Regions from separate parts of the Streptomyces sp. NPDC101178 genome, predicted to be linked through region 3. Evidence: riboswitches for the same ligand, from Rfam matches in the RefSeq annotation. Region 3 holds a riboswitch; each other region holds the start of a gene.
The links. Region 3 has a riboswitch for cyclic di-AMP ahead of ACIRR8_RS25015 (transglycosylase family protein). Riboswitches for the same ligand answer to the same signal wherever they lie in the genome.
Positions count from the first base shown of each region.

Region 1: linked by a shared signal. The riboswitch ahead of ACIRR8_RS29860 (C40 family peptidase) and the one ahead of ACIRR8_RS25015 (transglycosylase family protein) in region 3 are both predicted to bind cyclic di-AMP.
Region 2: linked by a shared signal. The riboswitch ahead of ACIRR8_RS14855 (LysM peptidoglycan-binding domain-containing M23 family metallopeptidase) and the one ahead of ACIRR8_RS25015 (transglycosylase family protein) in region 3 are both predicted to bind cyclic di-AMP.
Region 4: linked by a shared signal. The riboswitch ahead of ACIRR8_RS08580 (M23 family metallopeptidase) and the one ahead of ACIRR8_RS25015 (transglycosylase family protein) in region 3 are both predicted to bind cyclic di-AMP.

Region 1 covers NZ_JBIWOZ010000013.1:124,723-132,205, reverse strand. The annotation lists gene ACIRR8_RS29875 (excalibur calcium-binding domain-containing protein) at 1-258, shown strand, start outside; gene ACIRR8_RS29870 (ATP-dependent Clp protease proteolytic subunit) at 414-1,049, shown strand; gene ACIRR8_RS29865 (hypothetical protein) at 1,057-1,362, shown strand; cyclic di-AMP (ydaO/yuaA leader) riboswitch at 1,716-1,902, shown strand; gene ACIRR8_RS29860 (C40 family peptidase) at 1,906-2,376, shown strand; gene ACIRR8_RS29855 (LysE family translocator) at 2,462-3,139, opposite strand; gene ACIRR8_RS29850 (LysR family transcriptional regulator) at 3,212-4,126, shown strand; gene ACIRR8_RS29845 (ATP-binding protein) at 4,193-4,624, opposite strand; gene ACIRR8_RS29840 (helix-turn-helix domain-containing protein) at 4,870-5,730, shown strand; gene ACIRR8_RS29835 (DUF397 domain-containing protein) at 5,810-6,037, shown strand; gene ACIRR8_RS29830 (8-amino-7-oxononanoate synthase) at 6,030-7,202, opposite strand; gene bioB (biotin synthase BioB) at 7,347-7,483, shown strand, end outside.
Region 2 covers NZ_JBIWOZ010000004.1:560,397-567,879, forward strand. The annotation lists gene ACIRR8_RS14825 (STM4015 family protein) at 1-267, shown strand, start outside; gene ACIRR8_RS14830 (STM4014 family protein) at 248-1,405, shown strand; gene ACIRR8_RS14835 (STM4013/SEN3800 family hydrolase) at 1,422-2,249, shown strand; gene ACIRR8_RS14840 (STM4012 family radical SAM protein) at 2,249-3,628, shown strand; gene ACIRR8_RS14845 (STM4011 family radical SAM protein) at 3,636-4,553, shown strand; gene ACIRR8_RS14850 (SGNH/GDSL hydrolase family protein) at 4,557-5,387, opposite strand; gene ACIRR8_RS14855 (LysM peptidoglycan-binding domain-containing M23 family metallopeptidase) at 5,550-6,524, opposite strand; cyclic di-AMP (ydaO/yuaA leader) riboswitch at 6,528-6,688, opposite strand; gene ACIRR8_RS14860 (tyrosine-protein phosphatase) at 7,100-7,483, shown strand, end outside.
Region 3 covers NZ_JBIWOZ010000009.1:92,398-99,880, forward strand. The annotation lists gene eno (phosphopyruvate hydratase) at 1-121, opposite strand, end outside; gene ACIRR8_RS25015 (transglycosylase family protein) at 457-1,164, opposite strand; cyclic di-AMP (ydaO/yuaA leader) riboswitch at 1,170-1,351, opposite strand; gene ACIRR8_RS25020 (transglycosylase family protein) at 1,643-2,707, opposite strand; gene ACIRR8_RS25025 (cytochrome P450) at 2,894-4,198, opposite strand; gene ACIRR8_RS25030 (tetratricopeptide repeat protein) at 4,195-6,054, opposite strand; gene ACIRR8_RS25035 (nucleoside triphosphate pyrophosphohydrolase) at 6,096-7,079, opposite strand; gene ACIRR8_RS25040 (SurA N-terminal domain-containing protein) at 7,128-7,483, opposite strand, start outside.
Region 4 covers NZ_JBIWOZ010000003.1:14,510-21,992, reverse strand. The annotation lists gene ACIRR8_RS08585 (PP2C family protein-serine/threonine phosphatase) at 1-1,020, shown strand, start outside; cyclic di-AMP (ydaO/yuaA leader) riboswitch at 1,228-1,382, shown strand; gene ACIRR8_RS08580 (M23 family metallopeptidase) at 1,394-2,440, shown strand; gene ACIRR8_RS08575 (aldo/keto reductase) at 2,712-3,656, shown strand; gene ACIRR8_RS08570 (PrsW family intramembrane metalloprotease) at 3,677-5,194, opposite strand; gene trmB (tRNA (guanosine(46)-N7)-methyltransferase TrmB) at 5,328-6,263, opposite strand; gene lhgO (L-2-hydroxyglutarate oxidase) at 6,256-7,483, opposite strand, start outside.

The sequences.
Region 1 (7,483 bases), on a different contig from region 3:
GTGACAGCCAGCCCGGAGCCGGCCCCGACGGTCACGAAGATCAAGAAGGTACGAGTCACCGTCACCGCTCCGCCGCCCGAGCCCGCCGCCGAGGCGCCCGACCCGGTCTACGACGAGGACGACGACTCGGGCGGGGGATCCACGTACTACAAGAACTGCACCGCCGTCCGCGCTGCGGGCGCCGCTCCCATCCGGAGGGGCGACCCCGGGTACGCCTCCCACCTCGACCGCGACGGTGACGGAGTCGGCTGCGAATAGACGAACAGGCGCCCACCGCCCCTCTCCTCGATCCGGCGAGCGCGTCAACCCTTCCCCTTTTCTGTACGTCCTGTACATTTTTGACAGGGCGTGAGCGCAGGACGGACCTGCGCCGCGCCTGCGTTCCGTCAGGCACAAAGGAGAGGGGCTCCGCCATGATCCGACCCGATGCCCGTTACGTACTGCCCGAGTTCACCGAGCGCACCGCGACCGGGACCCGGACCCAGGACCCGTACTCCAAGCTCCTGTCCGAGCGGATCGTCTTCCTCGGGAGTCCGATCGACGACACCGCGGCGAGCGACCTGATCGCGCAGCTCATGCACCTGGAGCACGCCGAGCCGGACCGGCCGCTGTCGCTCTACATCAACTGCCCCGGCGGCTCGTTCGGGGCGATGGCGGCGGTCTACGACACGATGCGCTTTCTGACGTGCGAGGTGGAGACCTTCTGCCTGGGGCAGGCCGGCTCCTATGCGGCCGCTCTTCTGGCGGCCGGGGCTCCGGGGCGGCGACATGCCCTGCCCGGAGCGCGGGTAGTCATTCAACAGCCCGCACTGGCCGAGCCGTTGCGGGGCCAGCCGTCCGACCTGGAGATCCACGCGCGCGAACTGGTACGCACCCGAGAGCTGTTCACGGACATGCTGGTCCGTCACACGGGCCGGACCGCCGAGCTGGTCACCGCCGACATCGAGCGCGACACCATCTTCGACGCGGAGGCCGCTCGCGCCTACGGGCTGGTGGACCACGTCGTGGAGAGCCGCACACTCTCCCAGCCGCCCCACGACGCGAGGTGAACCGCCTATGGAACCGACGGAGTTCCCGCCCCTGCCCGCACTGACCCGCGCCGAGGGCGAGCTGATCGACTGCTACCTGGCGGTTCTCGACCAGGTGGGCCGCATCAACCCGGCGCGCGGCAGCGACACCTACAGCGCCCTGCGGGCCGCCCAGGCCCTGGCCTCCCGGGCGGCGGCCCTGCGCGACGCACTGGCGCTGATGCACGAACGGGGTGAGCGGCAGATCCACGCGGCGACGCTCGCGCGGGCCCTGCGGGTGCTGGACGGCGAGCGGCGGGCGGGCCGGGTCGCCATGCCGCCGGCCCCGAACTGAGCCGCTGCGCGCGCCGGGAGCCCACTACGGGAGCGGGCCGGTCGTCCCGGCGTGCGACACGCCCAACCCCGCGACCGAATTCCCTCGCTCGTTCGGCGTAGGCGATCACCCGCGCGAGCGACCTCCCAACTTGCGCTCGACGCGCGGCCCGTACTCGAAATCCACCCTTTCGTCGCTGGTACGAGGGTGTGCGCCGGGCTCGGCGACGGGCGCGAACCGCCCCTGCCCACCTGAATGGATCAGTGGTGAGGAGACTCACAAATCACTGTTTGGGCTCGGAAATCCGGCACTTGGTGAGTCAAGATCCCTGGGACGACAAGCCCCCGCCGCCGCGGCGGGGCGGTCCGGGTGGACGCCGAGTCCTGCCGCCTCCCGGATGACTGGTCGACAGGAGTGGATCGGCAGGAGTGGAGGACCCGAGCACAACGGGCCGACCGGGAGACCGGGAAGCCCTCGGGGTGAAGCCGCAGCACGCGGCCGGGCAACTTCGCCAGCCCGAACCCGACAGGTCATCCTTCACAGGCGGCTGACGAAGGGTTGCGCATGTCTGCGCAGGTTCATGTCCCGTCTCTGTTCGCCCGGGTCGGTACGGCTTCCGTACTCACCTTCGCCGTGACGTCGGCGATGCTGGCGCCCGGCCTCGTCGACGACGCCGAGGCCGCCACCCATTCGACGAAGGCGCTCAAGATCGCCGCGTCGAAGAAGGGGGCTCCCTACAAGTACGGAGCCGCGGGTCCCAGCCGGTTCGACTGCTCGGGGCTGACGGTCTACTCGTTCAAGAAGGCCGGGAAGAAACTTCCCCGCACCGCACAGCAGCAGTACAACAAGACCCGCCATATCCCGAAGTCACAGCGTAAACAGGGCGATCTGGTCTTCTTCCATTCCGGGCGCAACGTGTACCACGTGGGGATCTACGCCGGAGAGAACAAGATCTGGCACTCCCCCAAATCCGGGGACGTGGTGCGCAAGGCGAAAATCTGGTCCAAGAGCGTCTGGTACGGAAGGGTCCGCTGACCCACCGACCGGACGCTCTTCGCTTGCGGGCGGCACACCGGCGCACCTCTCGGTGCCGCCCGCAAGGGCCCCGGCTCCCCCTTCCTCAGCGCAGGAGAGGCCCGGCCACCAGCGCCAGGCCCAGTCCGGTGAGCGCCACGCCGCTGCCGCCCTCGATCGCCCGGGCGGTACGCGGCCGGCGCAGCCACCGTCCCAGCCGGTCCACCAGCAGGGCGAGCGCCGAGAACCAGACGAGGGCGAGAGCGACGACGAGGGCGGCGAGCAGCAGGGTCCTGGGGAGCGGCGGCTGCCCGTCCGGGACGAACTGCGGCAGCAGGCTGAGGAAGAGGACCGGCGCCTTGGGGTTGAGCGCGTTGGTCAGGAACCCCTGCCGCAGCGCGCGCCCGAACCCCTCACGTACCGGCTGTTCCGGTTCGCCACCGGACGCCTCGGGCCCCCGGGGCGGTGCCTGGTCCGGCGCACGGCGCTCCTCGGCGACCCGGCGCCGCATCGCGTACAGCGCGCTGATTCCGAGGTGGAGCACGTACGCGCCGCCGAGCAGCTGGACCGTGCGGAACAGCACCGGCATCGTCACCAGCACCGCCGCGAGCCCCGCCACGGCGAGCGCGGTGTGGACGAGCAGTCCTCCGGCGACGCCGAGTGCGGTGGCCAGACCGGCGGTGCGCGAGGCCAGGGCGTTGCGTACGACGACGGTGAAGTCGGCTCCGGGCAGCGCGACCATTCCGGCGGCGACCCCGGTGAAGGCGATCAGTTGTGCGTCCATGGGGCCAGCCTGGACCGGCGGAGCCTTTAGCGTGTACTTGCAATCTTCTGGGTCTGCCTAAAGGAACGCTTCATGTACGACCCGACGCGGCTCACCGCGCTGGTGGCGGTCGCCGAGACCGGATCGATCACCCGGGCCGCCGCCCACCTGGGCTACACCGCGCCCGCGCTCTCCCAGCAGCTGGCCAAGCTGGAGCGGGAGGCCGGCGCGGCGCTGCTGGTGCGCCACCACCGCGGCGCACGGCTGACGGCCGCCGGTGAGCTGCTGGCGGGCCGGGCGCGGCGGGTGCTGGACGAACTGGACCGGGCCCGGCACGAGCTGGCGCAGCTGGCCGGGCTGTCCGGCGGCAGGCTGCGGGTCGGGACGTTCACGACGGCCGGGGTGCATCTGCTGCCGCCGGTCCTGAGCGCGTTCCGGCGGGCCCATCCGGAGGTGGAGCTGGCCGTGGCCGAGTACGAGCCGCCGGGCGGCGTCGCGGCGGTCACCGCGGGCGAGGTGGACCTGGCGCTGACCCATACGTACGAGCCGGCGGTGGCCGACCCGCCGCCGGCCGGGGTCACCGTCGAGCCGCTGCTGGTCGAGGAGCTGGTGCTGGCGACCTCGGTCGGGCACCGGCTCGCCGAGGGGACCGGGCGGCTGCCGGTCGCCGAGCTGGCGGGACGGCCGCTGATCAGCAGCGCTCCGGCGCATCCGCCCCGGCGCGGGGTGGAGAGCGCGCTGGCGGCGGCGGGCGCCGCACCGGCGGTGGTCTGCGAGTCGCCCGGCTACGCGCTGGTGTGCGCGCTGGTCAGCGCGGGGCTCGGGGTGGCGGTGGTGCCGGAGATGGTCGCGTCGCTGTCGGCCACGCCGCTGGCGGTCCGGCGGCTGGAGCCTCCGGACTTCCGCCGGACGATCTCCGTGGTCCACCGCGGCGACCGGGCCACCGCGGCGGCGGCGACACTGCTCGCCCTGCTGCGCAGCGGGTTCGGCCGGGCGGCGGCGAGCTGAGCGGTGGCCTGAGCCGGGCAGGCCGGGCGGCGGCCTGAACTCCGCCGCCCCGTCCGCGCCCGGTCGTCAGCCCTGGACCGGCACCGCCCACGGCAGCGTGATCCAGACCGTCTTGCCGCCCTCGGCCGTCGGGACGACCGTCAGCCGGCCCCCGTACTCCTTGGCCAGCGCCCGGATGATCACCATGCCGCGCCCGTTGTCCTGCCGTACGGCGGCGGGCAGCCGCTGAGGCCACCGAGGGTGACTGTCCGTCACGCCGAGGTGCAGCTCCTCGTCGCGTTCCAGGCGCAGATCGACGGTGAAGGTGGGCGACTGGCCGAACGTGTGCTGGACCGCGTTGGTCGCGAGTTCGGAGATGATCAGCCGGATGGTGTCGGCCAGCTCCGTCTCCTCGGAGAGGCCCCATTCGGCCAACGTCCTGGCCACATGTCTACGGGCCGAGGAGACCGAGACCGGATCGCTCGGCAGGGTGACGGTTGCTTCCTGATGGTCTGCCATGGCGACGCCGTCCCTTTCGCGCCCCGGCCGACCCGCGGTCGGCCGGGATTGTGCTTCGCGCCAGACTGCCATTGTTGAAGCTCGCTGTAACGACGTTCGACCAAGATATGCATATATCTGTCGCTCGAAGCGGTGAATTCGGGTCCCGCACCACCCGGACGACGGGCACACTGGCCCCCCTGCGGGCCCGGATCACGCGGTGCGTGAGGGTCCCGCCCCGTTCCGCACAGCGCGAGGAGACCCGGATGCAGCACGGCCCCGTCGTCCGACGACGGAAGCTCGGCGAGGAGTTACGGAGCCTGCGGCACGGCTCCGGACTCACCAGCCGGGACGCGGCGCACCTGCTCGGCTGGCACCAGTCGAAGGTGAGCCGTATCGAGACCGGCGCCAGCGGGGTTACGCCCGCGGACGTGACGCGCCTGCTCGACCTCTACGCGGTGCGCGACGCGCAGTTGCGCGCCCTGCTCGAAGTGCTGGCCGGGTCGGCGGGCGGTGGCGGCGCGGGGTGGTGGCACGCCTACCGGGGGCTGATCCCGCCCCAGTACCGCGACTTCATCAGCCTGGAGTCCCAGGCCGATACGGTGCGGACCCTGGAGACCTCGGTGGTGCCGGGCCTCCTCCAGACGGCCGGCTACGCGCGGGCGGTGACCCGGGCCTCGCTCGACGGGCTGCCGGCGGACGATCTCGACTCGCTGGTCGAGGTGCGGCTGACCCGTCAGCGGGTGCTGTACGCGAAGCCGCCGCTGCGGTTCACCGCCGTACTGGACGAGGCGGTGCTGCACCGGAGGGTGGGCGGGCTCGAGGTGATGCGCGACCAGTTGGACCATCTGACCCAGGTGTCTCAACTCCCCCACGTACAGCTGCAGTTGCTGCCGTTCTCGGTAGGCGGGTACGTCGGGCTCACCGGTCCTTTCGTCATCTTCTCCTTTCCGAACATTTCTGATCTGGATGTGGTCGTTCTCGACCACTTGACGAGTAGCCTCTATCTGGAGCGGAGAGAAGACCTTGAGGCGTACGGCTCGGCCTTCCGCACCCTGCAGACACACGCACTGACGCCGGACGGATCGCTGGACCTCATCGACGCGATCCGCTGCGGCCTGCGCTAGCACGATGGACCGCTGATCCGTTGGACCGCACCGACACGCTGACCCGACAGGACGTCCGACTCTGCCCGAGGGGGGCACCATGTCCGACCGTCTCGTACCCCGCACGGAGCCGCTCAGGTGGCGCCGCAGCAGCCGCTCCACCGGAATGAACAACTGCGTGGAGACCGCGCGGCTGTACGGCCCCGAGCCCGGCGGCGCGCTCCTCGCCGTACGCGACTCCAAGGACCTGGAGCGGCCGCCGCTCCGCTTCTCCGCCACTGCCTGGACCACGTTCGTGGCCGGACTGGAGCCGCGCTCCTTCAGCTGAGCGGAAGACCGGCCTCCCGGGGAGCGGTGGCGACGACCGTGGCCACCGCGGCGCCGATCTGCTCCTCGGTGAGGTCGGCCCGCGCGGTGAGGCGCAGCCGGGAGATGCCGTCCGGCACCGACGGCGGCCGGAAGCACCCGACCGCCACGCCGGCCGCACGGCAGTCGGCGGCCCACCGCACCGCCGCGTCGGCGGAGGGTGCCCGCACGGAGACGACCGCCGCGTCCGGGCGGACCGCCGTCAGCCCGGCTGCGGTGAGCCGCCCGTACAGCGCGGCGGCCACCTCCCGGGCCCTGGCCGCGCGTTCGGGCTCCCGGCGCAGCAGCCGCAGCGCGCCCAGTGCGCCGCCCGCCGCCGCCGGGGCGAGGCCGGTGTCGAAGATGAACGTACGGGCCGTGTTGACCAGGTGGTCGATGACCCGGGCCGGACCGAGGACCGCGCCGCCCTGGCTGCCCAGCGACTTGGAGAGGGTGAGGGTGGCGACCGCTCCCGCGCCGCCCGCGAGTCCGGCCGCCGCGAGCGCGCCGCGTCCCCCGTCGCCGAGGACGCCGAGGCCGTGGGCGTCGTCCACGACGAAGGCCGCGTCGGCGGCGCGGCAGACCTCGGCCAGCGCGGCGAGCGGTGCCGCGTCCCCGTCCACCGAGAAGACCGAGTCGGTGACCGCGAGCGCGCGTCCGTCGTGGGCCGCCAGCGCCTTGGCGACGGCGTCCGGATCGGCGTGCGGGACGACGGCGGTCCCGGCGCGGGAGAGCCGGCAGCCGTCGACGATGGAGGCGTGGTTACCGGCGTCGGAGACGATGAGCGAACCCCGTCCGCTCAGTGCCGTCAGTGCCGCCAGGTTGGCCGCGTAGCCGGAGGAGAGGACGAGGGCCGCCTCGAAGCCGCAGAAATCCGCGAGTTCGTGTTCGAGTTCGGTGTGCAGCGCGGTGGTGCCGGTGACCAGCCGCGATCCCGTCGCACCCGCGCCCCAGCGGTGGGCGGCAGCGGCCGCTGCGGCGGTGACCTCGGGGTGGCGGGTGAGGCCCAGGTAGTCGTTGCTCGCGAGGTCGAGGAGCCCGTCCTCCGCACTCCTCGGGCGCAGGGCCCGGACGAGTCCGGCGGCGGCCCGGCGGCGGGCCTCGTCGTCGATCCAGTCGAACGGGGAGGAGGGCGGGGCGAAGGACATGAGGCGGTCCCTTTTGTAGGCAGCTCACAGACCCTAGCGGGGTGCGCAGCAGGTCAGGATGTGGCAATACACACACCCTCCCCCGCGTCTGCTGTCTGGTTCCTCCTTGGCTGCAGGCGGTGCCGTACGCCAGGATCATCTTTCATGGACCTGCTGAACACGCTGGTGGACAAGGGGCTGCGGCGCGAACTGCCGACCCGCGAAGAAGCGCTCGCCGTGCTGGCGACCTCCGACGACGACCTGCTCGACTTGGTGGCCGCCGCCGGCAAGGTACGCCGCCA
Region 2 (7,483 bases), on a different contig from region 3:
CCCGTCGTCGCCCAGCTGGAGAGCCTCGCGCTCTCCATGGGCACCCTCAGCGACACCGGCGGAGAGGCCCTGCTGAACGGGCAGCCCTTGAACCACCTCACCACGCTCGACCTGCGCCACCACTACCTCACCGACCCGGTGCTCGACCGGATCAGGGCCGCGTGCGCTCCGGCCGTGGTGCAGGCCGGTGAGGCGGAGGACGACTACGCGGACGAGGACATGGACGACGACGAGGAACCGGAGCGCTATGTCGCCGTCAGCGAATAGCCCCGGGAGTACGGCGGTCCCGCGCTTCGCGGTCGTGGGCAATCCGGGGAACCGCCGGGTCGCCTTCTTCCGGGAGGCCGTGCGGGCCGCCGGGCTGCCTCCGGCCCGGGTGGTGCCCTGGCTCCAGGTGCTGGGCGGCGAGGCGGCGTTCGCGCCCGGTGAGACCGTACGGATCGACTCGCCGGGCGAGGACCCGGAGGTGGAGCGGCTGCTGCGCGGGGTCGACGATCCGACCCGGGTGGAAGGCTCCGCCCGGTGGTACGCCGCGTTCCTGACCGCGGTGGACGAGGTGGCGCGGGCCGCCTCGGTCGCCGGAGCGGACGCCCTCGCCTCCCCTGGTGACCTCGCCGCGCTCTTCGACAAGCGGCTCTGCCACGCCCGCCTGGAGGCGGCAAGCGTCCCCGTGCCGGCGTCGCCCACGTCCGGGCCGCAGGCGGCGGAGGTGCGGGGCTGGTCCGACGTACGGGCGCTCATGCGCGAGCACCGGATGCCCCGGGCCTTCGTGAAGCTCGCGCACGGCTCCTCCGCCTCCGGGGTGCTGGCGGTGGAGACCGCGGGCCCGGGCCGGGTCCGGGCGAGCACGTCGGTGGAACGGGACGGTGAGGGGCGGCTGTTCAACTCGCTCCGGGTCCGCCGGTACACCACGGAGCGGGAGGTCGGCGCGCTCGTGGACGCGCTCGCTCCGGACGGGCTGCACATCGAGCGCTGGCTGCCGAAGGCGTCCCAGCGCGGCCGGGTCGCCGACCTGCGGATCGTGGTGGTCGGCGGCCGGGCGACCCACGCCGTCGTCCGCACCAGCCTCTCCCCCATGACCAACCTCCACCTCGGTGGCGCCCGCGGCGATCTCGGCGAGGTCCGGGCCGCCGTGTCGGCGGTCGGCGGCTGCTGGCGCGAGGCCCTGTCCATGTGCGAGCGGGCCGCCGCCTGCTTCCCCGGCACGCTGTGCGTGGGCGTCGACCTGCTGCCCGCGGCCGGCTGGCGGCGGTTCGCCGTCGGCGAGGTCAACGCCTTCGGCGATCTGCTGCCCGGCCTGACCGGTCTGCCCGGCAGCGGCGCCGAAGGGCTGGACACCTATGCGGCGCAGGTCGCCGCCGTACTGGACCGAACGAGGAACCACCGTGCCACCACCGCTCTCTGACCCTCAGCGACCCGATATGGCCGAAGTCGTCGGCAGCCACGACCTCCTGATGGTCACCTTGGACACGCTGCGCCACGATGTCGCCGTCGAGCTGGCCGCCGCCGGACGCATCCCGAATCTGGCCGCCCGTCTGCCAGGCGGCGGATGGGAGAAGCGGCACGCGCCCGGCAGCTTCACCTACGCCTCGCACCAGGCGATGTTCGCCGGTTTCCTGCCGACGCCCGCCACGCCCGGCCCGCATCCACGGCTGTTCGCGGCGCGGTTCGCGGGCAGTGAGACGACGGCGGACGGCACGTTCGTCTTCGACACCCCGGACCTGGTGTCGGGTCTGGCCGCCGAGGGCTACCGCACGGTGTGCGTCGGCGGGGTCGGCTTCTTCAACCGGCGGGGGCCGCTGGGATCGGTGCTGCCGGGCATGTTCCAGGAGAGCCACTGGGAGCCGGAGTTCGGTGTCGCCTCACCGACCTCGTTCGAGGAACAGGTGACCCGGGCCGAGAAGGTGGTGGCCGAACTCCCCCACGATCAGCGGCTCTTCCTCTTCGTCAACGTGTCCGCGCTCCACCAGCCGAACTGGTTCCACACACCGGGCGCGACCCGCGAGGCGGGCGACTCCAGGGCCACGCACGCGGCCGCCCTGGAGTACGTCGACCGGCACATCGGCCGGCTCTTCGCCGCCGCGAGCAGCCGCCGCCGGTGCTTCGCCATCGTCTGCTCCGACCACGGCACGACGTACGGCGACGACGGCTACACCGGCCACCGGCTCGGCCACGAAGCCGTCTGGACCGTGCCGTACGCGCACTTCTTCCTCGAACCGCCCGCACCGTTCGATCCGGGGGCCTCCTGATGACCACCAGCACCGCCACGGCGACCGGCACGCCCGCCGTCAGGCCGTACGAGAGTTACGTCTACGCCTATCCGCACAAGACGGCCTACCGCCCCCTGCCGGAGCGGCCCGCGCTGCGCGAGCTGTGGGCTGCGGAGCCGAAGAACGCCCTCTCGCTCTACCTCCACATACCGTTCTGCGAGGTCCGCTGCGGCTTCTGCAACCTCTTCACCCGGATCGGCGCGCCCGAGGAGCTGACCACCCGCTACCTCGACGCGCTGGACCGGCAGGCCGTGGCCGTACGGGACGCGCTCGGCGACGACGAGCCGGTGCGGTTCGCGGCGGCGGCCTTCGGCGGCGGGACGCCGACCTTCCTGACGGCGGACGAGCTGGAGCGGCTCTGCGACATCGCGGAGAAGCGGATGGGCGCCGACCTGCGCGCGGTGCCGCTGTCGGTGGAGACGTCCCCCTCCACGGCGACGGCCGACCGGCTCGCGGTGCTGGCCGACCGGGGCACGACCCGGGTCAGCATCGGCGTGCAGAGCTTCGTGGACGAGGAGGCGCGGGCCGCCGTCCGCCCGCAGCGCCGGGCGGAGGTGGAGGCGGCGCTCGGCCGCGTGAGGGACGTACGGATACCGGTACTGAACATCGACCTGATCTACGGCATCGACGGCCAGACCGAGCGCAGCTGGCTCACCTCGCTGGACGCCGCGCTGGCCTGGCGGCCGGAGGAGCTGTACCTCTACCCGCTGTATGTCCGCCCGCTGACCGGCCTGCACCGGCTCGGCGCGGCCGCCGGACCCGAGGCGGAGGCCCTGGAGCAGGCCGCCTGGGACGAACAGCGGCTGCGGCTGTACGCGGTGGGCCGGGACCATCTGCTGGCGCACGGCTACGAGCAGGTGTCGATGCGGATGTTCCGCCGCGCCGACGCACCCCAGGAGGGTCCCGAGGACTATGCATGCCAGAGCGACGGCATGATCGGGCTCGGCTGCGGAGCCCGTTCCTACACGGCGGCCCTGCACTACTCCTTCGACTACGCGGTCGACATGCGGGAGATCCGGTCCATCATCGACTCCTTCACCGCCACCGGGGACTTCTCGCGTGCCGAGGTCGGCAGGTACGTCGACGAGGCCGAGGCCCGCAGGCGCCACCTGCTCCAGTCGCTGCTCCAGGCGGCGGGGCTGCCCGTGTCCGACTACCGCACCCGCTTCGGCACCGACCCGCGCGAAGACTTCCGCGCGGAGCTGGAGCGGTTCGCGGCCCGGGGCTGGCTCGACCCTCATGCGCCGGAGGGTCTGCTGCGGCTCTCGCCGCGGGGCCTGGCGCACTCGGACGCGCTGGGGCCCGCGCTGTTCTCGCCCGGGGTGCGGGCGGCGATGGCCGCGTACGAGCGGAAGTGAGCGGGCCGTGGACCTGACGATCCTCTACCGGGGCCCGCTGGCCTCGTGCGACTACGACTGTCCGTACTGCCCGTTCGCCAAGCGGCGGGACAGCAAGGACCGGTTGACGTCCGACCGGGAGGCGCTGGAGCGGTTCACCGCGTGGGCCTCCGCGCAGACCGGTGACCGGCTCTCCGTACTGTTCACGCCGTGGGGCGAGGGCCTGGTGCGCTCCTGGTACCGGCGGGCGCTGACCGAGCTGTCGCACCTCCCGCACATCGGCCGGGTCGCCATCCAGACGAACCTCAGCGGCCGCACGGCGTGGCTGGCGGACGCGGACCCGGAGCGGATCGCGCTCTGGTGCACGTACCACCCGGGCCAGACACCGTACGAGCGGTTCCTCGGGAAGTGCCGGGAGCTGACCGAGCGAGGCATCCGCCACAGCGTCGGCGTGGTCGGGTTCGAGGCCCACCTGGACGAGGCGCGACGGCTGCGGGCGGCGCTGCCCGCCGAGGTGTACCTCTGGGTGAACGCGGCCGAGGGGCAGACGTACACCGACGAGGAGGCGGAGCGGTGGACGGAGCTGGACCCGCTCTTCCCGTACAGCCGCCATCCGCACCGCTCGGCCGGGCTGCCCTGCCGGACCGGCGAGTCGGTGATCTCGGTGGACGGCGAGGGCACGGTGCGGCGCTGCCACTTCGTCAAGGCGGAGCTGGGCAACCTCTACGACGGCAGCTACCGCGCGGCGCTGGGCCCGCGGGCCTGTCCGCTCGCCGTGTGCGACTGCCACATCGGTTATGTGCACCTGGAGACGCTGCCGCTGTACGACGTGTTCGCGGGCGGTGTGCTGGAGCGGATACCCGCCGGGTTCGGCGCGGGCCCGGCGCCGGGCGGGCCGGTGGTGCCGGGCCCGTCCCGGCGTACGCTCCCGCTGCTCGGCCCCTGACCCCTACAGCGGCAGCAGGTCCGGCCGCTTCGCCGCGACGTGGTCGCCGGACGACTCGCCGCGCAGCCGCCGGCCGATCCACGGCACCAGGTACTCCCGCGCCCACTGGACGTTGTCGCGCCGCGCGTCGAAGGGCGTGCGCTGGGCCTGCGGCGGCCACGGCTGGTCCGGGTCGGCCGGCACGTCGTGGCCGAGGACCTGGGCGGCGCGGAGCGCGACCCGGGTGTGGCCCTCTGGCGACAGGTGGAGCCGGTCGGCGTCCCACGCACGCCGGTCCTGGACCGAGCGCAGCGACCACAGGTCGAGCACGGGGCACCGGTAGCGGTCGGCGATGGCCCTCAGATGCACGTTGTACGTGGCGATCTTGCCGCGCATGTGGCGCAGCACCGGAACGCCACGGGTGTCGAACCCGGTGGTGACCATGACGGTGCCGACGGCCCCGGTCAGGTCGGCGACGGCCCGCTCGAACCGCTCGGCCAGGTCGTCGGGGTCGGCGCCGGGCCGGATGATGTCGTTGCCGCCCGCGCAGAAGCTGACCAGGTCGGGGGCGAGTTCCTTGGCGCGGGGGATCTGCTCCGCGACGATCTGGTCGAGGAGGCGTCCGCGCACGGCGAGATTGGCGTAACGGAAATTGCCGTGCCGGGTCTCGTCGTCCGGGTTCGTCGCCGCGTCGGGGGCCGGGAGCCGGTCGGCGAGGAGCACCGCGAACCGGTCCGCCCAGCCGACGAAGGTGCCGTCGGGTCCAGGGTCGCCGACGCCCTCGGTGAAACTATCCCCGATCGCCGCGTACGACCCGATGATGTTCTGCTGCTGGGTTCTCGAATCGTCTGCCACAAGCCCATATCCTGCACCGTTCAATGTGACCTACGCGACCGTAATAAGGGGTTGACGGGTGGTGACATAGACCACCTGGTCAGATTTGGGTAAAGCCGGAATAAGTGGAGGGGCGGTGCGCCGCCGCGCACCGCCCCTCGTTCACTTCTTCTCGCCCTCGGGTCAGAGGGAGACGCCGTGCTGCCGCAGGTAGGCGACCGGGTCGACGTCGGAGCCGTAGCCGGGGCCGGTGCGGACCTCGAAGTGGAGGTGCGGGCCGGTGGAGTTTCCGGTGGAGCCGGAGAGGCCGATCTGCTGGCCGCCGGTGACGGTCTGGCCGGCGGAGACGCTCAGCGAGGACTGGTGGGCGTACTGGGAGTACATGCCGTCCTCGTGCTGGATGACGACCTCGTTGCCGTACGAACCGCTCCAGCCGGCCGAGACCACGGTGCCCGGGCCGATGGCCTTGACGGGGGTGCCGGAGGAGGCCTGGAAGTCCGAGCCGGTGTGGTAGCCGCTGGACCAGCTGGCGCCGGAAGCGCGGTACTGGGTGGTGACGTTGGCGTTGTCGAGCGGCGCGGTCCAGCCGGAGCCGGTGGCCTCGGAGGAGCCGGTCTGCGTGGCGGCACCGGACTCGGCGGCGGCGTCGGACTCGTCGGCCGAGATGGTGTCCGCCTTCGGGGCCGGCGCGGCCTTCTTCGGGGCGGCCTTCTTCGGCGCGGCGGCCTTGGGGGCCGGAGCGGACTTCTTGGCCTCCGAAGGCGCGGCGGAGCCGGTGGCCTTGGCGCCGAGGGTCAGCTTCATGCCCGGGAAGATCAGGCTCGGGTTCTCACCGACGGTCGAGCGGTTGTCCTGGTACAGCTTCTGCCAGCCGCCCTTGACCTGGTGCTCGGAGGCGATCTTGGCGAGGTAGTCGCCGGAGACGACGGCGTACGTCTTCGCGGTGGTCTTCGCCGTGGCGGGCGCGGCCTGCGGAGCGGCCTGGGCGGCGACCGAGGCGGCGGCGGGCTTGACGGCGGGGGCCGCCTTCTCCGCGGCGTGGGCGCCGGTGGCGCCGAACAGCGGGAGGGCGAGTACGGCGCCGCCGGTGCCCGCGGCGAGGACGCCGCGGTGGATCGGGCCGGACTTGGGACGGCGGTGCTTACCCTTTGCGGGCATGGGGAAGTTCCTCTCCGGCGCCTGCGAGGTGAGCTGTCGGGTTCGGGCTGGAGATGCCCGGCCGCCGGATGGCGACTTCACCCCGAGCCGGTCCGGATCGCTCCGGGCCGGCGGCTTACCTGGTTCCCCCGCTCCTGCCACACGTGAGTGGGTGGGTGCGAATTCCGGGCGGCGGCAGGATTAGGCGGTCCGTCCGGATTGACGGTGACCGTAAACGAGTCGGGACGACAGGAACAAGCCGTCGGTTCCGCCCCGGAATCATCGATTCAATTTCGATCCGGATTTCCCGTCACACTCCGTGGATTACGGATCTTGGCTTTCCTTGCGGATACCGGGAAAACGCCTCGGAGCCACCGCCACCGTCCGTCACGGATATGATCCCGCTCACCCGCGGATTCCCATCTCCCCCATTAGCGGGGCATGTTCTGCGAAATGCACCAATACGGACATGCCCCCGGCGGGACCCCTGACGCACCGTCAGCCAGCCGATGGTTGCCTGGTGAACCGATGTCGTATCGTCACAGGAGCGCCCTCGCCGGAGAGCCGCGCCGACGCCAGAGATTCCAGGAGCCACCGTGACGCAGCAGGTGCCGCAGGTCCCGCCGACCGAGACCGCACTGACCGGAGTCCGCAACTTCCGTGACGTGGGCGGGCTTCCCACCACGGACGGGCGGCACACCGCCTTCGGCCGGCTCTACCGCAGCGGCCACCTGGCGCACGCCACCGCCGAGGACGCGCTCTTCCTCGGCGGGCTCGGGCTGCACACCGTCTTCGACTTCCGCAACTCCGCCGACCATCAGCTCGACGGGTACGACATCGAGCTGGCCGGTGTCCGCAATGTCAGCATTCCGCTCTCCGACCCGGCCGACGGCGCCGAGTTCTGGCGGCTGGTGCGGGACGGGAACATCGAGCAGCTGCGGTCGATCCTGGCCGACGGCAAGGGCAGCGAGCGCATGATC
Region 3 (7,483 bases):
CGCCGGACGGAACAGCAGCACGGCCGGTGCTGCCGTCGTCGAGGCCGACCTCGACCTCGACCGTGGGGTTGCCCCGGGAGTCGAGGATTTCCCTGGCTACGACGACGTCGATGGACGGCACGAGGCATCTCCTTCTGGGATATGACGCTGGTTGTGCAGGGTCACTGTGGCCTTGCGACACGAGCCTAACCGGCCCGGCCGCGTCAGTCGGCCGACCGCCCGTCTCCTGGGACGAAAAAGGACCCAAGGGCCAGCATCACGGGACAAAACTCCAGAAATCTACTGGCTGGTAACAAGTGCTGGCGACAAGAGGTGAACGAATCCCCTCGCCCGCCGGCGCCCTTCACGCGGAAGAATCCCGGCCCGGCGCGCACGGGGGGAGAGCGCGCCGGGCCGGGGAGCCGAGCGAGGGAGGGTGCCGCCGGACCCCCTCCCTCCGGGGAGGAGAGACGGCTGTTACTTCAGGTGGAGCTGCTGACCCGGGAAGATCAGGTCCGCTTCCTTGACGATGTCGTCGTTGAGCTTGAAGAGCTTGCTCCAGCCGCCCTTGACGCCTTCCTTTTCGGCGATCTTGCTCAGGGTGTCGCCGGTCTTGACCTTGTACTCGCCGTCGCCCTTCTGGACCTTCTCGCCGGTCGGCGTGGTGACGGTCTTCTTGGAGCTCTCGGCCTTCGGAGCCTCGCGCTGCTCGCTGCGCGTGGTGGGCTGCTCGGCCTTGCGCTCGGGCTGTGCCTGCTCGGGCTTGCTCGCGGACTGGCCGGAGCCGGCGTTCACGCCCGGGTCCACACCGTCGTTGGTGAGGCCGCCCGCGCCGGCGCAGGCCCAGGCGCCCGGGCCCTGCATGTCGAGGAGCTTCTCGGCGGTGGCGATCTGCTGGTCCTTGGAGGCCAGGTCGGCGCGCGAGGCGTACTGCGTACCGCCGGCGGCGGCCCAGCTGGACTGCGAGAACTGCAGTCCGCCGTAGTAGCCGTTACCGGTGTTGATGGACCAGTTGCCGCCGGACTCGCACTGGGCGACGGCGTCCCAGGTCTCGACGGAGGCGGCGGAAGCGTTGGTCGCACCCATCAGCGGGACGGCCACGGCGGCACCGGTGACACCCGCGAGGGTGGCGAGACGGACGGCCTTCGAGGGGCGGCGGTGCTTGCCCTTGCTGTTCAGCAGCATGGAACGGATCTCCTCACCGACGCCTACGAGGTGAGCTGTCGGGTTCGGGCTGATGAGTTGCCCGGTCGCGCGACCTTGCGCGCGACTTCACCCCAAGCCGTTCCCGTACGTCCCCGTCTTCGACGAGGCCGTCCGGACCCGGCGGCCTACCTGGGTCCCCCGCTCCTGCCTACGGCGCTTTACGCGTCTGTTCCCTTCGACCGACGGCAGGATTCGGCGTGACGGTCGACGGGGCCCGCGGTGCGAGCGGTTCCGACCGTAAACACAGGCAACCCCGACATTCAAAGATGGACATACCGCCTCAATCAGCGCTTACTTGCCTGCCCTGACGGAGTGTTTCCGCAGGTCGGAGGCGATCTACGCCGAGGAGGCGGACGCAACGCGCCAGTTGCAGCAAAGAGACCCATGTCTCACTTACGCATAAGTGGACATAGGCCTCTGAACTACCCGCGTTTTTGGGGCGTTTTCCCGAATTCGATCAGTTGGCGGCAGGCGCCTCGGAGCCCTCCGGAGCGCCCGCCTGGCCCTCCTGCTCACCGTCCTGCTGACCGGCCTGCTCCAGCCCCAGGTCCAGGCTCTGTCCGGGCAGGATCAGGTCCGGGTCGGAGCCGAGGAGGTCCTTGTTGGCCTCGTACAGACCGGTCCAGCCCTGCGGGAGTTCCTGCGCGTCGGCGATGGCCCAGAGGTTGTCGCCGGGCTGCACGGTGTAGCCGCCGCCGGCGACCGCGCCGCCGTCCCGCGCGTCACCCTCACCCCGCGAGGCGTGCCGGCCTGACTCGCGCGGGCCGTCCTCCTGCCCCACCGCGTCGGCCTCCTCGGGGGCCGGCGCGCCTCGGTGCTTGCCGCCCGTGCGATCGGCGCCCTTCGAGGCGTCGGGGGCGGAGGTGGCGGGCTGCGAGGCGTCAGGAGAGCCGGGGGTTCCGGTCTTTCCTGCGGCGGGGGACGTGGAGGGCTTCGCCGCAGGGTCGGATGTGGCGCCTCCATCCCTCTTCTCCCCCTTGCCGGTTTTACCCGTCGTGCCGGTGGAGTCCGTCTTGCCGGAATCCTCCGCTCCACCCTTTTCATCCGCTTCGTCCGCCGGTGCGGTCGTCGGGTCCGGAGTGGGAGTGGTGGGGCTGACGGGGTCGGCGGAGGGGACCGTGCCGGGGTCGACACCGGGCAGGCCGCCGTCCACCGCGAGGCCCGAGATCACCGCGCAGCTCGGCCACGCCTGCGGGCCCTTGTCGTCCAGGACCTTCTCGGCGATCGCGATCTGCTGCGAACGGCTGGCCAGGTCGGCCCGCTCCGCGAAGGCGGTGCCGCCGTACGCCGACCAGGTCTCCTGCGAGAACTGCAGGCCGCCGTAGTAGCCGTTGCCGAGGTCGGCACTCCACATGCCGCCGCTCTCGCACTCCGCGACCCGGTCCCAGGTGGTGGCGTCGGCCGCGTGTGCGCCCGCCGCGCCGAGGAGCGGAATGGCGATGGCCGATCCGGTCACACCCGCGGCGACGACGATGGCGGGTGCCTGACGAGGACGGCGGTGTCTGCCGTTCGCGGAGCCCATGGAGTTTGCCTTCCGTGCGACTGACAAGCGGGAACTGAGAAGCATGAAGCTGTTACGCGCGTGCGTGAAGCTGATACGCAAGTGACGGACGGGCCAACGGTGAACGGTCGGCCGACGCGTCGAACCGTGAACCTAGCGGGACTCGAACGCATGTCACAAGTCGATGCAGCGCAGATCACGTGAAAGTCACAGAGGTGACAGCGTGTCACCTTCCTCAAGGCGCCGTCCCGGCTCGAACTCGACCGGCAGCGTGCGCAGTCCGCGCATGATGAGCCCGCCGCGCCAACGCAAATCGTCAGGTTCCACCGCAAGTCGCAGGCCAGGAAGGCGTTTCAGCAGCGTCGCCACCGCGGCCTGGCCCTCCAGCCGGGCCAGCGGTGCTCCCAGGCAGTAGTGGATGCCGTGACCGTAACCGAGATGCTGATTGTCACTGCGTGAGAGGTCGAGCGCCTCCGGATCCGCGAACCGCTCCGGATCCCGGTCCGCCGCCGCCAGCACCACCAGCACCGGGTCCCCGGCCGCGATCTCCTGCCCGCCGAGCGTCAGCGCCTCGGTGGCGTACCGCCAGGTCGCGAGCTCGACCGGCCCGTCGAACCGGAGCAACTCCTCGATCCCGGTGGCCAGCAGCGCACTCTCCCCCGCAGCCAGCGACTCTTCGAGCCGAGCGCGCTGTCCGGGATGGCGGAGCAGGGCGTACGTACCGTTCCCGATCAGGTTCACCGTCGTCTCGAACCCGGCGAAGAGCAGGATGAACGCCATCGCCGCGGCCTCGTTCTCGGTGAGGTGCTCGCCGTGGTCGCTGGCCCGGATGAGTCCGGAGATCAGGTCGTCGCCGGGGTTCTCCCTCTTCCGGTGGATGAGTTCGGCGAGATAGCCGCGCATCTTCTTCACCGACCGGGCCACCCCGCCGCGCGGTCCGCCGCCGTGGCGGATCATCATGCCCGCCCAGTCCCGGAAGTCGTCCTGGTCCTCGCGCGGGACGCCGAGCAGGTCGCAGATGGCGTAGATGGGGAGCGGGAAGGCGAAGTCGTGGATGAGGTCCGCCTCTCCCTTCTCGACGAAGCCGTCGATGAGCCGATCCGTCAGCTCCTGCACGCGGGGCGCGAACTCCGCAATCCGGCGTGGGGTGAACGCCTTGGAGACGAGCCGGCGCAGCCGGGTGTGGTCCGGCGGGTCGATGTTGAGCAGATGCGTCATCAGCTCCGCCTTGCGCTCCCCCGGGATCCCCGTCTTCCCCTTGGCGGCCGCGGACCCGGCGTGGTTCGCCGGATCCTTGGAGAGCCGCGCGTCGGCGAGCGCCTGCTTGGCGTCCCCGTACCGTGTCACCAGCCACGCCTCGACCCCGCTGGGCAGCGCGGTCCGGTGCACGGGGCTGTGCTCGCGGAGCCAGGCGTAGGCGGGATACGGGTCGGTGGCGAACTCCCAGGTGAAGAGTTCGGGGGCGTCTTCCGGCGTGCTGGGCGTGTGGGGGCAGGCGGGGGTGTGGTTCACTCCTCGACGCTATCGGGCGGGGTGTACGTCACTGCATGCAGCCGGGGCAGCGCCCGCGCCGCCAAGGGGTGGCCGGCCTCGGCCGCCCGGTTCATCCAGCTCTTGGCACGGTCGATCAGCAGCATGCCCAGGGCGAACTGTGACCGTACGACGCCCGCCTCGGCGGCCTGTTCCAGGTACGGGATCGCCTCGGCCGCCGCGTCGCGCGCGACCATCAGCTCTCCCGCGGCGGCCGCCGCCTCGATGTGACCGGCGTCCGCCGCCTTGCGGCACCAGAACTCGGCGGTCTCCAGATCACCGAGGGCCACGTTGACGTCGCCGAGCACCGCCGCGGCCATCGGGTCCTCCCCGGCCCGCTCGACCAGGTGTGTGTGGACGTTGGCCCGGACCGTCCAGCGCGCGCCCTCCGTCCCCACCGTTTCGAGCGCGAACATCCACAGGTCGAGCGGGACCGGCCACTCGTCGGGCCGGTCGACCGCATCGGCGAGCAGCCCGCCGAAGACGCCCCAGGTGCCCTCCCTCTCCCCGGGAACCAGCAGCCCGCTCACCCCGTACCGCTGCTCGGCGGCCCAGGCGAGCCCGTCGTCGAACGACTCGGCCTCGGCCACCGCGTACGCGTCCGGATACAGCTTCTGCGCGCCGCGGAGCACACCGTCGGAGACCGCCCCGTGCGGGACTCCGCACCGGAAGAGGTCGACCGCGGCGCGCACCAGCAGGTGGCCGCGCGGGTGGCGGGTCGGCCGGGCCGCCCGCCGCCACTCCTCGACGAGGTCGGAGCCGACGGCCAGGTACTCGGGCACGGTGTGCGCTCCGCGCCAGAGCCGGGCGCTCCGCAGTCGGGGCTCCTCGTCCAGCGCCTCGAGGCGCGCCCACTCGCTGTCGCTCCAGACCCGGTTCAGCTCGACCGGTCGCGTCCCGTCGAGCACCCGGGCGCGGTCCGCCGTCCCGAACCGGCGCGCGTCGTACGCCTCGTCCTCCATCGTGGCCAGCACCGGCACGCGCAGCCGTACGAGCTCCGCGAGGACCGCAGGGGTCAGCCCGTGCTCCCCGAGGTGGCCGTTCAGGTCGTCCAGCCACAGGACGCAGCCCGCCTCGCCCCACCCACGTACCACCGCCGGAAGCCCGCGCAGGTCCGTCCCGGGCGCCGGCGCGAAGATCCGGGTCGTACCGGGCAGGTTCGCCGCCAGGGCGGCCCACACCGTCCGGGTCTTGCCCGAGAGCGGTGCCCCGGTCACCACCACCAGACCGCCCTCCCGGGCCGCCTCGCGGACCCGGTCGCCCAACTCGGCGTCGCAGTCGCGCTCCACGTACGGCGGCAGCGGCGGTTCACCGGACAGCCGCCGGGTGCGGTGCACGCCGAGGGTGATCGGGTCGGCCGTCTCCAGGTGCGGCCAGTCGGCGACCGGCGGCAGGGTGGAGTGCGGCGGCTGCGCGTAATAGGTGTGTACGCCGCCGGAGAAGGTGCCGGCCTGGACGACCGGGGCGTGGAAGGTGCCGTCCTGGACGGAGTTGGCCGTGGCGCGGGCGGCGGGACCGGGCAGAACGGGAGCGGGCGTCCGGCCACCAGCGACCGCGCGTGCCTGCTCGTCCTCGGTGAAGGCTTCGGCGATGGCTTGCAGCTCCTCGTACGCGGAAGGCGCCATGCGCTTCACTTCGACCAGGAACTCGTGTACGGCGCTCGGCGTGCCCGTGTCCTCACCACGGAGGCGGATCCCCCACAGGTTGTCGAACTCCACCTCCAGAAAGGCGTTCCGGGTGCCCCGCAGTGTCTCGGACATGAGCCGGTTGGCGCTCTGGTCGGGGCTCTCGATGATCCGCGCCACCGTCAGAGCCAGCGTTCCCAACTCGGCGTCCACGCCCGTCCCCCACCTCTCGTACGGCCCCTCAGGTCACCGTACTAACCCGCCCCGCCCTCCGCCGCCACGATCGCATCCCGGTAGACCCGGGCCGCCGCGCGCAGGGCGGCCTCCGGGTCGGTGCCGTTCGCCTCGGCGGTCACGGCCAGGGCGAGGAGTTCGTAGCCGATGGTGTCGCCGGTGGGTAGCGGGACGGTGAGTCCGGCGGTGCGGACGCGGCTGCCGAGCTTCGCGGCGAGGGCCAGACCGGGCTGGCCGAGGGGGACGCCCTCGGTGACCGACGTGCGCTGCTTCTCGATCGCCTTCGTGCGGAGCCAGTGCGCGTGGACGTCCTCCTGGGTCTCGGCGCTCTCGTCGCCGAAGACGTGCGGGTGGCGGTGGATCAGCTTCTCGACGAGGCCGCCCGCCACGTCGTCCACGTCGAAGGGCTCCTCGGGATCCTCCTGCGCGATGCGCGCGTGGAAGACGACCTGGAGGAGTACGTCTCCCAGCTCCTCGCGCAGCTCGTCCCGGTCGCCGTCCTCGATCGCCTCGACCAGTTCGTACGCCTCCTCGATGGCGTACTTCGCGAGGCCCTGGTGCGTACGTTGCGAGGTCCACGGGCACTCGCGGCGGATGCGGTCCATGACCTGGATCAGGTCCAGGAGGCGGGCGCCGGGCAGATCGTACGAGCCGGGGAGCAGCTCCAGGTCCGGCATGGCGACCCGGCCGGAGCCGCCGAGCCGGGCCAGGCCGTCGGTCAGGCGGCCGTCGCCCTCGCCGCCGACCAGGACCACGACCGTACGGCCGCCCGCGCAGGCGGCGACCAGCTCGTCGGCGGAGGGCGCCGCGTGCTCGACGCGGACGCCGGCCTCGCGGAGGTAGGGCAGCTGCGGGTGGTCCGGGTCTCCGCACAGCACCTGGTCGGCGGCGTGCAGCGTCTGCCAGGCCGGCCAGGAGAGCAGGCCGGGCGCGACCCGGTGGCTGGCGGTGAGCAGGACGATCCGGCCGGGTGCGCCGGCGTGGTCGGGGGCTTCAGCGTTCACACCGCCCGAACCTACCGCCCGGCCCGCCCTCGCGGTCAGGCGCCCGGGTCAGGCGCCCGCCTCCGGCTCCTGCGGGGCGAACTCGGTGACCTGGCTGATCCACGGGGCCTGGTAGTTGCCGAGCTGCATCTTCTGGTCGTCCCAGGCGCCGAAGCGCGGGTTGACGTCGATGTCCAGCTGCTTCGACGCCTTGGTCAGCGCCTCGCCGACGACCTGCTGCCCCTCGGGGGTGCCGAGGTCCGCGCCGAGCGCCTTGGCGAGCTTCGGCAGCAGCACCTCCTGGCGCATGTCGCCGTCGATCTGGTCCGGGGCGACCCAGCGCTGCTGGAGCATCATCGCCTGCAGCTGCTCCTCGCCGCCCGCCTGCGCGCGGCTCGCGGTCCGGGCCTCCTGGATCTCCTTGC
Region 4 (7,483 bases), on a different contig from region 3:
GCGCCGCTGATCGCCGCGCCGTTCTTCTCGCTCGCCAGCACCATCCGTACGGGAGTGGCCTCGGTCCTCTCCGTCATCGCGATGCGGATCCTTGACGGCACCTCCACCCAGGTCGTCCCGGTCATCGAGATGATCACGGTCCTCACCGCCGCGGCCCTGGCCCTCGTCATCAACGGGGTCGTGCGCCGCAGCAACGAGCAGCTGGCCTCGGCGCGGGTCATCGCGGAGACCGCCATGCGGGCCGTGCTGCCGACGCCGGCGGAGCGGATCGGCGGGCTCCAGGTGGCGGCGCGGTACGAGGCGGCGCAGGCGGACGAGTTCGTCGGCGGGGACCTGTTCGCGGTGGCGGACACTCCGTACGGGGTACGCCTGGTCGTCGGCGACGTGCGCGGCAAGGGGCTGGACGCCGTGGAGGCGGTGGCGGTGATCATCGGCGCGTTCCGGGAGGCCGCCGAGCAGGAGCGGTCCCTGGAGGGCGTGGCGCAGCGGCTGGAGCGGGCGCTCGCGCGGGAGGGGACGCGGCGGTACGGGCTGGACGCCATGGAGGGGTTCATCACCGCCGTCCTGGCCGAGATCCCGCCCGGCTCGGCCTCGCTGCGCCTCGTCAACCGCGGCCATCCCGAGCCGATCCTGCTGCACGCGGACGGGGCCCTGGAAGTCCTGGCCCCGAGCGTGCCCGCGATGCCGCTGGGGATGGACCTCGGGGTGTGGCCGGACCGGTCCGACGAGTGGGAGCTGCCCGCCGGTTCGACGCTGCTCGCCTTCACGGACGGCCTCTCCGAGGCGCGCGACGCGAACGGCGCGTTCTACGACCCGGCGGCCCGGCTGCGCGGCCGTATCTTTCCCGGCCCCGAGGAGCTGCTCTCGGCGCTCACCGACGACGTACGGCTGCACACCGGCGGCCGGTCGACGGATGACATGGCGCTGCTCGCGGTCAGCCGGCCTGCGGAGGGGCAGCCGCCGCGGCGGACGACGGTGAAGATCGTCGGCCGGGGCGATGACACGGTGCGTAATCGATGAGCACCGCTCCGCATAACAGTTGACACACCATCAGAAAAAGAGGTGTGGGCGGGAGATCGCCAAGTCGTCCGATTCGGGCGGCTTGTGGGCGGTAAGTCCCCGTCGAAGCCGTTAATGATCAACAGGAACAGCTTGGAATCGGGCCCGTCTGTCTATTAACGTTCGATAACGCAGTGCGGTCGTCCCAGCCGTCGTCAGAGACGGCGCCGTGCGCGAGCGCCGAATTCCGCAAGGGAACCGGGGAACCACCTACATGGGGTGAATCGGACGCCTGTGTCTCCATCGTGAGGCAGAGGGGCCCGTAGGAGACCTTCCTGCTCCGAACCCGTCAGCTAACCCGGTAGGCGAGAAGGAAGGAAAGGAGTGCGCCCACGTGGCGTCCAATCACCCTGCCCCTGAGGCCCCGTCACCCTTCACTGCCGATGGCCTCGGTGGTCCGGAGCGGACGTGGGAGGAGTGGAATCCCACCGCGGAGTCCGTCCGTCCCGTGCGCGGTAAGCACCGCGTGGCCAAGCAGCGGGGTCTCGCCCGTAGCTCCACCGTCCTCGGGGTCGGCGTCATAGCGGCCGTCGGTGCGGGTGGCATGGCCACCGCTCAGAGCAAGCCACCGGTCTCCATCTCTCTTCCCGATTCCATCGCGGACAACCTCCCCGACGCCAAGTCCCTCCCCGGCGTCGGGGCCTTCATGTCCGACGACGCCGAGGACGCACCGGTCCTCGCCGCCGCTCCGCTCACCTCCGCCGGCATCACGACCGCCGAGGCCGAGCAGGGCACCACCGGCGCCGGTGAGGCCCTGCGCGCCCGGATCCTCCAGCAGGCCGAGCAGCAGCAGGCCAACGCCGACGCCGAGGCCAAGGCAGCCGAGGAGAAGGCCGCGGCCGAGAAGGCCGCCGCCGAGGCGAAGAAGCAGCAGGACGAGGCCGAGGCCAAGGTCAAGGCCAGGATCGCCGCCGAGAAGAAGGCGGCGGAGGAGGCCGCGGCGAAGAAGGCCGAGGAGGAGCGCCTCGCCAAGCTCCGCGCCAGCTACACGCTGCCGGCCTCCTCGTACACGATCACCTCGACCTACGGCCAGTCCGGCGCCATGTGGTCCTCCGGCCAGCACACCGGCCTGGACTTCGCCGGGGCGGCCGGTTCGCCGCTCAAGGCCGTGCACAGCGGCACCATCACGGAGGCCGGCTGGTCCGGTTCGTACGGCTACCGCACGGTCCTCCAGCTGGAGGACGGCACGGAGGTCTGGTACGCGCACCAGTCCTCGATCGACGTCTCGGTCGGCCAGCAGGTCAGCACCGGCGAGACCATCGGCCGCATGGGCGCTACCGGCAACGTGACCGGTGTCCACCTCCACCTGGAGGTCCACACCGCGGGCGGCTCGGCGATGAACCCGGTCGCATGGCTGAACAGCAAGGGCCTCTCCGTCTGAGGCACCCGCGCCCGTAGGACCCGAAACCCCGGCAGCCCTGACGCTCACCCCCCGACGTCAGGGCTGCCGGTCCGTCCGGCGGGTCCAGGGCGGGAACAGAGGGCTCCGGCGCGGAATATGCGGCTCCGGCGCGCGGAACGCGTCGCTCCGGCACGGAATACGGAACTCCGACGCGGAATGCGCCGCACCGGCACGGAATGCGCCGCACCGGCACGGAATGCGCGGCTCCGGGATGGAATACGCCGCTCCGCCGCCGCCGTTGAACCCGGACATGACTTCTCTCCGCACGCTCGGCAGCTCCGACCTCCAGGTCTTCCCCCTCGCCCTCGGCGGCAACGTCTTCGGCTGGACCGCCGACGAGGACCGGTCCTTCGCCGTCCTGGACGCGTACGCCGCGGCCGGCGGCAACTTCGTCGACACCGCCGACGCCTACTCCGCCTGGGCCGAGGGCAACCGGGGCGGTGAGTCGGAGACCGTCATCGGCGCCTGGCTCGCCTCCCGCGCCAACCGCTCCGACATCGTCGTGGCCACCAAGGTCGGCGCCCACCCCGATTTCCAGGGGCTCTCCGCCGCCACCATCAAGGGCGCGGCCGAGCAGTCGCTGCGCCGCCTCGGCACCGACCACATCGACCTCTACTACACGCACTTCGACGACGAGACCGTCCCGGTGGAGGAGATCATCACCGCCCTCGACCAGTTGGTGAGGGACGGCAAGGTGCGCCACATCGCCGCCTCCAACATCAGCCCGGAGCGCCTCCAGGAGTCGCTGGACTTCTCCGAGCGCGAGGGCCTGGCCCGGTATGCCGCACTCCAGCCGCACTACAACCTGGTCTCCCGCGCCACCTACGAGGGCCCGCTCCAGGAGACCGCCGCCCGCGCCGGCCTCGCCGCCGTCCCGTACTACGCGCTGGCCTCGGGCTTCCTCACCGGCAAGTACCGCCCCGGCGCCACCGTGGAGAGCGCCCGCTCCGCGAAGGCGGGCGAGCACCTGGAGTCGGAGCGCGGCCGCATGGTGCTGGCCGCCCTCGACCGTGTCGCCGCGGAGCGGGGTGCCGAGATCGCGACGGTGGCCCTCGCCTGGCTCGCCGCCCGTCCCACGGTCGCGGCCCCGATCGCCTCGGCCCGCACGGTCGAACAGCTCCCCGCGCTGCTGGCCGTCGCGGACCTGGAGCTGACGGAGGCGGAGCTGGCGGCCCTCACGGAGGCGTCGGCCTGAGCGGGCTCGCCCGAACCGCCTTACGAGGGAGGCGGGGTGGGGCCGGACGGGCTCTGCCGGCCGTACGGGTACGGCTGCGGGGGCGGGCCGCCGTACACGGTTCCATGCCCCTGCCCGTAGCCGTAACCCTGCCCGTACCCGTAGCCCTGCGCCTGCGCCTGCGTCTGGCCCTGCCCGTATTCCTGTCGCTGTCCGTACGGCGTCGGCTGTCGGTACGGGTGTGGGCGCGGGCCGGTGCCGGTCATCCGCGCCGCGTGGGTGAGGGCCGGGGCGGCGATGGCGCGGCGTTGCCAGAGGTGGTGCAGCAGCTCCCGCTCCCGGACGGCGAAGTCCGGTCCCACCGCGTCATGGCGGGCGCGGCGGCGCAGGCCGGCCAGGGTCGTCGCGAACGACTCGTACTCCGCCACCGCGCGCGCCGCCGCCCGGCCCCGCGACCGGTCCTGCCTCCCGTGCCAGTGGCGGGCCAGATCGCGCGCCACGCCCCGGGTCCGCATCGAGGAGAGTGCCAGCGGCTCGACCGGGGTCAGCCAGCCGGCCGTGGCGTACGCGGGCAGTTCGGCGGCGAGCGTCCGCAGCTCGCGCCGGCGCCACCAGATCGCCAGCCAGGTCGCCAGCCCGAAGACCGGGACCATCACCATCCCGTACACCGCCCAGAAGCCGTACGGGCCGAAGGCCGACGAGCCGTTCCACAGGGCGTGCAGGCCCATCGCCAGCAGCAGGCCGAGCACGGGCAGGGCGATCCGGCGGACCCGGTGGTGGCGGGCGCTGATGGCCGCGAAGCCGAAGCCGAGACCGGTGAGCACCGTGAACAGCGGATGCGCGAACGGCGACATCACGATCCGTACGAAGAACGTCCCGGCGGTCACCGAGGCGATCCCGGAGCTGCCGAGCTGCTGGTCCTCGTCGAACGCGTTGCCCAGGTAGAGGATGTTCTCGGTGAAGGCGAAGCCGGTCGCGGTGAAGCCCGCGACCACGATGCCGTCCACCACGCCCCGGAACTCCCGCCTCCGGAAGATGAAGATCAGCAGGATCGAGACGGCCTTGGCGCTCTCCTCCACGACCGGGGCGATCACCGTCGCGCCCAGTGTGTCGGCGCTCGTCGGGTCGGCCGTCGCGGTGGCTATCCACCGCATGGCGAACGAGTTGGCGATGATCGCGACGAGTGCGGCGGCGCACGCGCCCCAGGCGAAGCAGAAGATCAGATTCCGCCAGGGGCCCGGCTCGACCCGGTCCAGCCAGCGGAAGGCGGCCATCAGGAGCGGCACCGGCAGCAGCGCCAGGCCGAGCCCGACGAGGAACCCCTCCGGGCCCGTCTGCTCGCGGACCAGTGCGAGGATCACCAGCCCGCACAGCGCGAGCGCCACGATCACGGTCCCGAGGCGGAACACCTTGCTGCGCCAGACCAGGGAGACGCGGCGCGGCCGGTACTGCCACCGGTCGCGCTCCAGCACGGCGCCCAACACCTCCTCGGGCCGCTGCTCGTGGAGGACCGGGACCGCCGGCTGCCGCTGCTGGTACTGCACGGAACCGTCGGACACCCCTCGACCCTAACGAGGAGCACTGACACCCGGCGACGGTGCATCCGGCCAGGACGGTTCGCTGTTCGGCCAGGACACGGCTCACCCGGCGGCGGACCGCCCGTCATCCGGCGGCGGTCTGCCCGGCGGTGTGTCAGATCCGGGCGAACAACAGGTCGTGCACGACGTGGCCCTTGTCCAGGCCCTGGCCCTCGAACCGGGTGAGCGGCCGGAACGCCGGACGCGGCGCGTATCCGCCGTCCGCCGCCGTGTTCGCGAAGCGGGGGTGCGCGGTCAGCACCTCCAGCATCTGCTCCGCGTACGGCTCCCAGTCCGTCGCGCAGTGCACGATCGCACCGGGCTTCAGCACCGGCGCCACCAGGTCCAGGAACTCGGGCTGGATGAGGCGCCGCTTGTGGTGGCGGGCCTTGGGCCACGGGTCCGGGAAGTAGACCCGCAGGCCGTCGAGCGACTCGGGGGCCAGCATCTCGCGGAGCAGGATCACCGCGTCGCCGTTGGCCACCCGTACGTTGGTCGAGCCCGCCTTGTCCGCCAGGCCCAGCAGATTGCCCTGGCCCGGGGTGTGGACGTCGACGGCGAGGATGCCGGTGCCCGGGTCCTCGGCCGCCATCTGCGCGGTGGCCTCGCCCATGCCGAAACCGATCTCCAGGACGACCGGCAGTCCGTCGAAGAGCCCGGCCAGATCCAGGACCCGCTTGCCGTCGATGTCCAGGCCCCACTTCGGCCACAGCCGCTCCAGGGCCTCCTGCTGGCCGGTGGTGACCCGGCTGCGGCGCGGCTGGAAGCTGCGGATCCGGCGCTCGTGGTGCGAGCCGGCCGGGTCGGCGGCGGGGCCGCCGGGGAAGCGGGGCTCCTGGCGCAGCCGGCGCGCCCGCTCGAAGGAGGCGGCCCGCAGCGCGGCGGCCTCCTCAGGGGTGACGTCGGCGGCGGTGGACCCGGTCGCGGATCCGGTCGCAGGCGCCGCCGCCGCCGGCTCGGGAGCCGCGGCGGGTGCGGAGCCGGTCACGGTGGCCTCGGCTGCCTCTTCCGGGGCCGGGGCGGGGGCGTGGTTCAAGGGCTGCTCAGACACAATGACCCGATTCTACGGCGGGCGGCCTCCACCCCGTCTCCTGAGCCCGGCGCAGCGCCAGCCGCGCCACCTCCCGCCCGATCGGCAGGCACGCCGTCGCGGCGGGCGACGGGGCGTTCAGCACATGCACGGTGTGCGGGGCCTCGCGGATCAGGAAGTCGTCGACCAGTGTGCCGTCCTTCAGCACCGCCTGGGCCCGGACCCCGGCGGGCGACGGGCGCAGGTCCTCCTCCCGCACGGCGGGCAGCAGCCGTCGGACGGCCTTGGTGAAGGCGGACTTCGAGAGCGAGCGGTGCACCTCGCCCGCCCCGTACCGCCAGTGTCTGCGGGCGATCCGCCAGGTGCCCGGCCAGCTCAGCGTGGACAGCAGTTCGGCGGGGCGCACCACCGGCCAGGCGTATCCCTCGCGGGCCAGGGCGGGGACCGCGTTCGGGCCGACGTGGACCGTGCCGTCGAAGCCCCGGGTCAGGTGGACGCCGAGGAAGGGGAAGGCCGGGTCCGGCACCGGGTAGACCAGGCCGCGCACCAGCTCGGGGCGGGCCAGCTCGTAGTACTCGCCCCGGAACGGCACGATCCGCACCCCCGGGTCGTCACCCGCCAGCCGGGCCACCCGGTCGCAGTGCAGCCCCGCGCAGTTGACCAGGGTCCGGGCGCGGACCACCAGGCCGTCCGCCGTGCGCACCGCCACGCCCCAGGCACGCCGGTCTATCGCCACGACCTCCGCCCCGTACCGCACGATGCCGCCGGCGGCGGTGACCTCGGTCGCGAAGCGGGTGGCGACGGCGGTGAAGTCGCAGACGCCGGTCGTGCCGACCCGGATCGCCGCGAGGCCCCGGACCTCGGGCTCGTACTCCGCGATCTGCGCCGGGCCGAGCTCCCGCACCGGCAGTCCGTGCTCGCGGCCGCGCTGGACCAGGCTGTGCAGCCGGGGCAGCTCGGAGCGGTCGGTGGCGACGATCAGCTTGCCGGTGGTGGCGTGCGCGATCCCGTGCTCGGCGCAGAAGTCGGCCAGCTCGGCGGAGCCGCGCAGCGCGTACCGCGCCTTGAGCGAACCGGGGCGGTAGTAGATCCCGCTGTGGATCACTCCGCTGTTGCGGCCGGTCTGGTGGCGGGCAGGGCCGTGCTCCTTCTCCAGGACCGTGACCCGGGTGCCCGGCGCGGACCGCTGCAGCGCATACGCGGTCGACAGACCGACGATCCCACCGCCGATCACCAGCACA